DNA from 3 places in the Gottfriedia sp. NPDC057991 genome. Region 2 is predicted to be linked to each of the others. Evidence: riboswitches for the same ligand, from Rfam matches in the RefSeq annotation. Region 2 holds a riboswitch; each other region holds the start of a gene.

Region 1 (3,285 bases), on a different contig from region 2:
TTTAGTCTTTGTTCCACAAATTTTTATTTTGTTTTTACTAATATCATTCCTTGAAGATTTTGGATATATGTCTCGAGCGGCTTTAGTAATGGATCGTTCAATGGAAATGGTTGGTTTAACCGGGAAAGCATTTATTCCAATGATTATAGGATTTGGTTGTAATGTACCTGGAGTTATGGCAGCTAGAACAATTGAACAGCCTAGAGAGAGACTACTCACAATTTTGTTAACACCATTAATGTCTTGTTCGGCACGTTTACCAGTGTATGCACTATTCGTTGGAGCCTTTTTTGCGAAAAACCAAGCAATAGTTGTATTTTCACTTTATATACTCGGAATAGTAGTTGCACTAATATTAGCTAAGGTTTTTTCATCTACTATATTAAAGGGTGAGTTTTCATTATTTGTCGTAGAACTCCCACCGTACCGTATGCCACAAGGTAAAGCTTTGTTTAGAAGTACATGGGATAAAGGTAAAGGATTTATTCGAAAAGCAGGTACGTTTATTTTTGGTGGTTCTGTCGTAATATGGTTATTATCTTACATGGGACCAAGTGGTTTAGGTGTTTCGATGGATGATAGCTTTTTAGCAATGATTGGGGGCATACTTACACCAATACTTGCACCGTTAGGATTCGGAACATGGCAAGCAGGTGCTTCTTTACTAACAGGATTTTTGGCTAAAGAGGTTGTCGTATCTGCCATGAATATCATCTATCACGTGCCGAATGCGAATTCTTTACAAGGGATATTGTCAACACAATTCTCTGCACTTTCTGCATTTAGCTTTATGGTTTTTGTCTTATTGTATGTACCATGTCTTGCAACTGTTGCGACAATTCGTAAGGAAACAGGTTCAGTGAAATGGACGTATTTCTCAGTTGGATATGCATTAGTTATTGCATATGTATTAGCGCTAATGATCTATCAAGTTGGGAGTCTATTAGGCTACTAAAGAAAGGAGTATTTACTTATGATTGTCAATATTATAATAGGAGCTCTTATTTTTGGATACGCAGGGTGGACACTTTTACGATATATAAAGAAAACTAAAAAAGGTAAATGTGGTTCCTGCTCAATCGCAAAAACTTGTAGTTCAAATTGTGATACAAATTATTCAAAATAGAAATATAGCGTTAACTAGAAAAGATTTAATTTAAAGTAATCTGTCTAAATACTTGAATTAAGTAGAAGGATTAATTAAGATGATAAAGTAATCAACTTAAATAATTGAATAGTACTAGGGGTGCCGTAAATGGTCGGCTGAGATTAAGACACAATAGTCTTTGACCCTTTAACCTGATCTGGATAATGCCAGCGTAGGAAAGTGAACGGTAGAATACATTTTTTGTATTCATAACATTGATTTGTTCGAGCACAGGTCCTTATGGGATTTGTGCTTTTTTGTATTTAAAATCAAGTTTCATCTTCTATCTGTAAGATCAAAGAGTTCTATTCATGAAATAGGGGGAAGAAAATTGAAAAAAGTATTAACGATAGCAGGCTCTGATTCAAGTGGTGGTGCAGGTATTCAAGCGGATTTAAAGACGTTTTCGGCTCATCGTGTTTTTGGAATGAGTGTAATTACAGCAGTAACAGCTCAAAATACGCAAGGAGTGTTTGCAGTACAAGACATGACACCAGAGATTATTGCTAGTCAGTTAGATGCAATTTTTACTGATATTGAAGTAGATGCTGTAAAAATTGGAATGGTATCCAAAATAGAGACGATTAAAGTAATTGCTGAGAAACTAAAGCAATATAAACCAAAGCAAATCGTAGTTGATCCAGTTATGGTTTCAAAAAGCGGATTTGATTTATTAAGTCCGGATGCAAAGGAAGCTTTAATACAAGAATTGATTCCGCTAGCAACTGTAATTACGCCAAATCTTCCTGAAGCAGAAGTTATTACCGGAAGAAAAATTACAACGATTGACGAGATGAAAGAAGCTGCTATTCAAATTCACTCATTAGGTGCTAAGAACGTCCTTGTAAAGGGTGGTCATCTAGAAGGTGAAGCGACCGATATTTGTTTTAATGGTGAGGAGTTTACAAGCTTTAACAGCGTTAGAATTAATACAATTAATACCCACGGTACAGGTTGTACTTTATCTTCAGCGATTACATCTAATTTAGCAAATGAACTTGAATTAAATGAGGCAATTAGAGAGGCGAAAACCTATATAACATTAGCAATTCAACATTCCTTTTCAATCGGAAAAGGGGTAGGTCCTGTCCATCATTTCTACTCATTGTATGAAAAGGCAGGCGTTCAACATGTCTAATCAAAATGCAAAAATGACAAAGTGGAACTTTACAACACTTTGGTTTGGTGCGGCAGTTTCCGTAGCGGAAATTATGACTGGTGCACTGGTAGCACCACTAGGTTTTAAGAAAGGTTTGACGGCCATTTTAGTAGGGCATTTACTTGGAACACTATTACTTATTTTAGGTGGAGTCATTGGTTCTCAACAAAGATTGTCAGCAATGGAATCTACAAAAATTTCATTTGGTAGCTATGGTAGCTATTTGTTTTCGATTTTAAATGTTCTACAGTTACTAGGCTGGACGGCAATTATGATTTTAACAGGAGCTCGCTCAATCAATTTAGTTACAATAAAAGATTATAAATTTGATCACTTATGGGTTTGGTGTTTAGTAATTGGAATATTAATCGCAATCTGGTTGTACTTTGGACAAAATGCTTCAAAAAAACTTAATAGTTTAGCCGTTTGTTTATTATTTGTTCTAACAATTGTACTGTGTTTTGTTATTTTTAAAAGCGATAAAATCTTAACTCAACCAAGCACTACCGGATTATCTTTTGGAGAAGCAGTTGAATTATCAGTCATTATGCCACTATCGTGGATTCCATTAATTAGTGATTATACTCGATTTGCAAAGACAACAAAGGATGGAGCAATTGGTAGTTTTATAGGTTATATGTTTGGTAGCTCTTGGATGTATATTATTGGGCTAGGCGCAGCACTTGCTTTTAATGAAGTAGACCCGGTTGCTGTTTTAATGAGTGCAAATCTAGGATTGTTTGCAGTAGGTATCGTCGTCCTAGCTACTGTTACAACAACATTCATGGATGCATATTCTGCCGGAATATCAGTTACAACCATTTTTCCAAAACTAAATGGAAAACATATAGCCCTTATCGTTACAGCTATAGGAACATTATTAGCCGTTATTTTCCCAATTGAAAAGTATGAAGGATTTTTATATACAATTGGTTCATTTTTTGCACCGCTATATGCAATTTTATTAACGGATTATTTT
Region 2 (3,285 bases):
TATTCTTACCAGTAGAAAGATCCATCATCGTATCCGCTCCCCAACGAGTAGCCCATGTCATTTTTTCTACTTCTTCTTCGATTGAAGACGTGACAGCTGAATTACCTATATTGGCATTAATTTTCACATGAAAATTACGACCGATAATCATTGGCTCACTTTCAGGGTGATTAATATTCGATGGAATGACAGCTCTTCCTATTGCAACCTCATCACGAACAAATTCAGCTGAAACATTCTCTCGAATCGCAATAAATTCCATTTCAGGTGTAATAATCCCTTTACGAGCATAATGCATTTGCGTAATATTTCCATGATCCTTTGCACGTAACGGTTTTCTTTTTAACCCTTTAAATACTTCAACATTATGTTGATCTGGCTCTTTTCTATATCCATTATCTTCAGGCTTTACTTCGCGCCCTTCATACTCTTCAACATCATTTCGTTCAATCACCCAGTTTTGTCTAATCGCCTTAAGTCCCTTTCGAATATCAACTGAGCTAGCTGAATCTGTGTAAGGTCCGCTAGTGTCGTATACTCTAACTGGAGCATTTTCTTCTTCTCCAAAAGTGCCAGTTGTTGGACTTAATTGAATCTCACGCATTGGCACCTTAATGTCAGGTCTAGATCCTTCAACATATACCTTCTTACTCCCTGAAAAACTAGACATGATGGAAAAATTCATTTCATTTACAGAATTGTTCATTTGATTTCATTCCCCTTTTTAATTGGTTTAAAAAGGACGAAATCCAATTCATTTAAAGCATGAAAAAAGCCGGAATCTTATTTTTAAGACCCGGCTAAGTGTTAGCAAAACTACATTAACAATTATGAAATCATTAATGAGAAATTTCTAACTTCCCCACGCTGGTATGAACCAGATCAGGTCCTGAGGGTTAAGAAACTTAATTGCGTTTCTCTCTCAGCCCAACTAATTGGACACCCCTAGTCAATCTATTAAATTGTTCAAACTAAATATAAACCCACAAATTTAAAATGTAAATGTTTTTATTTCCCTAAATTTTTACAGAAATTCCAAATAAAAAAATTTTTTTGTTTTTTTATACTCCCAAAAATACTTGATTTCACTATACTTCAAGCCCAATTTCTGGTAATAAAATTAGACTAGTAAAAATAAATTTAGTATTGAATATTATTTTTTATATGCTATGCTAAGATTAATTTTCATACATATTCATCACTAGGGGATCCCTTGATAAGGGCTGAGAATAAAGTAGTTACTTTTAAACCCTCAAAACCTGAACAGGCTAGTACCTGCGTAGGAAAGTGGCGCACTTTAAACTTTTTTCGCGTGCATTGTAACCACTTTCTTTTTTTAGGAAAGTGGTTTTTTTGTTGAAAAAATTTTGATAATGAAAGAGGCTGGGACATGGAACTTATTGCAATTACAGATGATCAGCACTCAGTCGAAGTACTTGCTACAAAAATAATTCAAATAATCGATGCAGTCGACTATGTACATATTCGCGAAAAGTCGAAAAAGGCAATCGAGCTAATATCACTCTTAAATCTACTAAAAATAAACAAAGTAGATATGAAAAAAATTGTTTTAAATGATCGTTTAGATATCGCTATTTTCTCTAACCTATCAAATATTCACTTGCCAGGACATGGTCTTCCACTTGTTGATGTAAAAGAATATTTTCCTAATTTACGAGTAGGAAAATCAGTTCATACACTTACTGAAGCAATACAGGCAGAAAATGATAAAGCTGACTATATTATGTACGGTCATTGTTTTGAAACAGAGTGTAAAAATGGATTAACACCTAATGGGATTGAACTAATTCCAGAGATGAAAAAAACGTTAACTATACCAATCTATGCAGTCGGCGGATTATTACCTGAACATATTCAAGTTCTAAAAGAGAACGACATTGATGGTATTGCTGTAATGTCTGGCATATTTTCTGCCCGAAATCCTCTAGAAGCTGCGCTGCAATATTTTGAAAGGTGCAAATTCGCTTATGAACAAGAAATATGATGTTGTAGTAATTGGTGGTGGAATAATAGGTTGTTCCATTGCTTATTATCTAGCGAAAGAAAATATTCATGTCGCAGTTCTTGAAGGACAGCAAGTTGGACAGAAAACAACTAAGGCAGCTGCTGGAATGCTTGGTGCCCATTCCGAGTGGGATCAGTCCGAGTCATTTTTTACTTTTGCTAGAAACAGTCAATTAACTTATTTTCAACTTCAAGAAGAATTAAAAGAATTATGTGGAATTGATATTGAACTAAAAACAGGTGGCATATTCAAACTAGCTTATACAGAATTAGAAAAAAAACAATTAACTCCATTACTCACTCAAACTTCGGCACTTTGGTATAACCAGGAGGAGTTAAAAAAACAGATACCTGGCGTCCATCCAAACATAATTGGAGCAGCTTATATTGAAGACGACGTGAATGTATTACCTGTTTCTGCCTGTAACGCGTTTTGCAAGAGTGCTCAAATTTTAGGTGCATCTATATTTGAATATACTCATGTATTTCAGATTCAAAAAAATGATTCACATTATTTAATTAAAACAACAAATGGCAATTTTGAAGCAAAATCTATTGTAGTTGCAAGTGGCGTTTGGAGTAATTCATTGTTTGGGCAGCTTGGATTACATCACGAAATTATTCCCGTTAAAGGTGAATGTATCTCGGTCAGAAGTGAAAAGGTTGTATTAAAACATACTCTTTTCCATGAACAAAATTATATTGTTCCAAGGAATGACGGTCGCCTTGTCATCGGTGCTACGATGATCGATAACGAATGGAATGAGAACCCTAACTTAAGAGGGATTGAGTCATTAATACAAATTGCTAAAAAAATGCTTCCCGAAATTGAAGACATGAAAATTGATTCATTTTGGGCAGGATTACGACCGCGAACGCTCGATTATAATCCCTTTATTGGAATTCATCCCGAAGATGATCATATCTTATTTGCGACCGGCCATTTTCGAAATGGTATTTTGCTTGCACCAGCAACTGGAAAATTAATTCGAGATTTAATCCTTAAACGAAAAGTCGATCGTAACTGGATCGAAGCATTTAAAATCAATCGTTAATTTTTATGTTTTGGAGGTGTAAACACTTGGAAATACGATTAAACGGAAAGAACGTCAACATTTCCATCAAAACCTGTACAATTAAGGATTTGCTTAAAGAATATCAACTAGAAAACCGAATTGTTATTGTCGAGGTTAATAAAGAAATTATTTATAAAGAACAGTATTCATTAACTCATCTCTCTAATGGAGATTCTGTAGAATT
Region 3 (3,285 bases), on a different contig from region 2:
GATGACAACGATTGGTTGCCATCCTTTTATATTTTTAGATTTCATTAACGGTACTTCTCCGTTAACACATCCATCGTAATACCTTGTGGTTGGTAAAGTATTTTCATTTGAGTGATCACATTATGGCAACCTATTTCAATCATTCTTTCATTCATTTTTTGAACAACCTCTAACAATTGTTTCAAGTCACCTTCCATAGTTGTTTCCAATGGTTGAACTTGATATTTTACACCTGATTCATCAATAATTTTAATAGCTTCATCAACTGCTGGAATAACATCCTCAATATTATTTGTTTTCGGTATAATTTGGACACTCATTAAAGTAGTTTGCATATTAACTCCTCCTTATTTCGCTGGTAAGAAATCATTCGTAAATGCTTCTTTTGGCTTAAAGTTTCCTTCTAATAATTTATTTTCAGCTAAGAAATCTGCATAGTTTTTCCAAACTGATAATTTTTGCTCTCCCCAACGGTCTGCATCATCTTTATATTTAGATGCTAACCATTCTTGGCTTTTTTCCACTAATTTTTTATCTAAATCCGGATTATCCTTTATTAAAATTGATGCAGCTTCTTTTGGGTTATCAATCGCAAAATTATATCCTTTTGATGCTGCAGCAACAAATGCTTTTACTATTTTAGGGTTTTTACTAATCATTTTTTCGTTCGTAGCTAAAACTGGAGTATAGTAATCTAGCTTTTTACTATAATCAGTTAAATAAATCATGTTTAATTTTTCTCCACGAAGCTCTGCTTCAATCCCTGTCCATCCTTGATAAATCCACGCAAAATCGATATCTCTTTTTACTGCTGTAAAGAAATCAGCATCACCCATATTAACGATATTTACCTTATTAACATTCGCATTTTCTTCTGACATAAGCGATTTTAAAATAGCCTTTTCAACCGGTGAACCCCATCCACCATATGTTTTTCCAACGAAATCTTTTGGAGACTTAATTTCTTTTTTCACTGGTGATGCGAACCCAGAAGTATTATGTTGAATAATTGCTGCAATTGAAACAATCGGTACATTTTGAACTCTTGCTTGTGTAATTGACTCTTGATAAGAAACCCCAAAATCTGCTTTACCTGATGCCACCAATTGGTCTGCCCCTGTTTCTCCCGGACTGATTATATCTACATCAAGTCCTTGTTCCTTAAAGTAACCTTTTTCCTTAGCAACAAATAGCCCAGTATGATTTGTATTTGGCGTCCAGTCTAGTACGACTGTCACCTTTTTTAATTTCTTTGTCTTTTTAGTAGTGGCAGTTTTGTTTTGACCACATCCAGTTAACATTAAACAAATAGCCACTAAAAATACTACTAGTTTTTTCATTATCTATATCTCCTTTTTGTTTCTTGTTTATACAAAAAAAAACGCCCGGATACTAACCCGGACGTAAATGCGCTGTAAAAAACATATCTAAAAAGAGATACTGTTCCCTACGCTGGCATCACCCAGATCAGGTTCTAAGAGTCAACATCTTAAGGACGCTATCTCGGCCAGCAACACTGGCTCCTCCACATTTTTCTCATATATAAACTTTTCCTCATAAATATAACAGATAATGGTTGATTTTACGAATTATTTTTAACTTGCGTTTAATTGTTTTAATACTCAGTTAATAAGCGAAATAAAACTATGAAATTATAACATTTTTAAAAAGAGAATGATAAACAAAAATATCATTTCTTATAGTAAAATCTTAGATGGATAAAGAATATACTACATCAACAAATTATTAAGTAAAATGAGGGGATTTTTTGAATAAACCAATCGGAGTCATTGACTCAGGTGTTGGGGGCTTAACAGTTGCCAAACAAATTATAAGACAATTACCTAAAGAGGACATTTTATACTTAGGCGATACAGCAAGATGTCCATACGGATCACGACCATATACGGAAATTAGAAAATTCACTTGGGAAATGACTAATTTTCTATTGGAAAAAGATATAAAAATGTTAGTCATCGCCTGTAATACAGCAACTTCAATAGTCTTAAATGAAATGCGAGAAAAACTCCAAATCCCAGTCATTGGTGTTGTTCGCCCAGGTGCCAGAGCAGCAATCAAATTAACACAAAATGACCACATCGGTGTCATAGGAACGAATGCTACTATTAATAGTAAAGCATATCATTCTGCACTAAAGCGGATTAATGACAAAGTTTTAATTGAAGGTTTGGCATGTCCAGAGTTTGCTGGAATTGTTGAAAATGGGGACTACAATAAACCTGAAATATTTGAGATTGTTAAACACACTCTTGCACCGCTTATTGATTCAAATATTGATACCCTAATACTTGGTTGTACTCATTACCCATTACTCGGTCCAATCATTCAAAAAGTGATGGGACCATCAATCCAACTTATCAGCTCTGGCGATGAAACAGCTTTAGAAGTAAGTGCAATACTGGATCAACAAAATATATTATCGAACTCTGAAATCATTTCACACGAATTTTTTACAACTGGGGATCCAACCATTTTTAGTAAAATAGCTTCATCTTTATTCCAAGAACCGATGGAAAATGTAAAGTATATAAAACTATAAAAATTTATAGACTTCAATAAATGAAGAAAACCAACAAAGTAATCCTTTGTTGGTTTTTGTGTTTTTTTAAATTGCAAACGCTCTTCAATTTAATAAAGTTTATTCTTTTTTACTACTTGAAAAATAATCTTTAAGCATCGCATTGTTCTTTACAACATCTTCTAATGTATATTGATCTAATACTTGTAAAAATTGTTCTAATGCGTTATTAAATATATGTTTTAAAGAACAAACGGGCGTAATAACACAAGTACCACCGTGCTCAAAACATTCTACAATATTAAAGTCTTCTTCAGTTTTACGGATTATTTCTCCGATATTTATTTCTGTTGGCAATTTAGCTAAACGGATTCCACCGTTTCTACCACGTATCGTTTCGATATAGCCCATCTTTCCTAAATTATAAATTATTTTCATTAAATGGTTTTTAGAAATATCATAAGCTTCAGCGATGTCCTTAATTTTAACTAATTTTTCACGAGGCTCTGAGCTTAGAAATATTAATACACGAAGAGAGTAATCCGAATAAGTTGTTAAACGCATAACTTGTCCTCACTATTTTATTTAAAATTAATCATAGCATAATTGTGAACATTTTTTAAACTTTTATGTATTTTTTCGAAAAAATTCACAAAAGAAGTATTTTGTATATTGCTTTAAACGAATTCTAGGTCTAAGATTAAGATGTATTTACAATACTACTTTAAATCGTGATTAGGGGGATT

What was found. Region 2 has a riboswitch for thiamine pyrophosphate ahead of ACFVR2_RS18280 (thiamine phosphate synthase). Riboswitches for the same ligand answer to the same signal wherever they lie in the genome.
Region 1: another riboswitch for thiamine pyrophosphate. It lies ahead of thiD (bifunctional hydroxymethylpyrimidine kinase/phosphomethylpyrimidine kinase); the one in region 2 lies ahead of ACFVR2_RS18280 (thiamine phosphate synthase).
Region 3: another riboswitch for thiamine pyrophosphate. It lies ahead of ACFVR2_RS00300 (ABC transporter substrate-binding protein); the one in region 2 lies ahead of ACFVR2_RS18280 (thiamine phosphate synthase).

What each region holds. Positions count from the first base shown of each region.
Region 1 covers NZ_JBHVQN010000003.1:276,934-280,218, reverse strand. Annotated here, with positions in the region: gene feoB (ferrous iron transport protein B) at 1-955, shown strand, start outside; gene ACFVR2_RS12840 (FeoB-associated Cys-rich membrane protein) at 974-1,126, shown strand; TPP riboswitch at 1,233-1,343, shown strand; gene thiD (bifunctional hydroxymethylpyrimidine kinase/phosphomethylpyrimidine kinase) at 1,479-2,285, shown strand; gene cytX (putative hydroxymethylpyrimidine transporter CytX) at 2,278-3,285, shown strand, end outside.
Region 2 covers NZ_JBHVQN010000005.1:370,563-373,847, forward strand. Annotated here, with positions in the region: gene thiC (phosphomethylpyrimidine synthase ThiC) at 1-706, opposite strand, end outside; TPP riboswitch at 843-957, opposite strand; TPP riboswitch at 1,194-1,303, shown strand; gene ACFVR2_RS18280 (thiamine phosphate synthase) at 1,391-2,005, shown strand; gene thiO (glycine oxidase ThiO) at 1,989-3,080, shown strand; gene thiS (sulfur carrier protein ThiS) at 3,107-3,285, shown strand, end outside.
Region 3 covers NZ_JBHVQN010000001.1:60,842-64,126, reverse strand. Annotated here, with positions in the region: gene ACFVR2_RS00310 (ABC transporter permease) at 1-45, opposite strand, end outside; gene ACFVR2_RS00305 (thiamine-binding protein) at 45-335, opposite strand; gene ACFVR2_RS00300 (ABC transporter substrate-binding protein) at 348-1,340, opposite strand; TPP riboswitch at 1,428-1,537, opposite strand; gene racE (glutamate racemase) at 1,769-2,560, shown strand; gene ACFVR2_RS00290 (RrF2 family transcriptional regulator) at 2,660-3,103, opposite strand.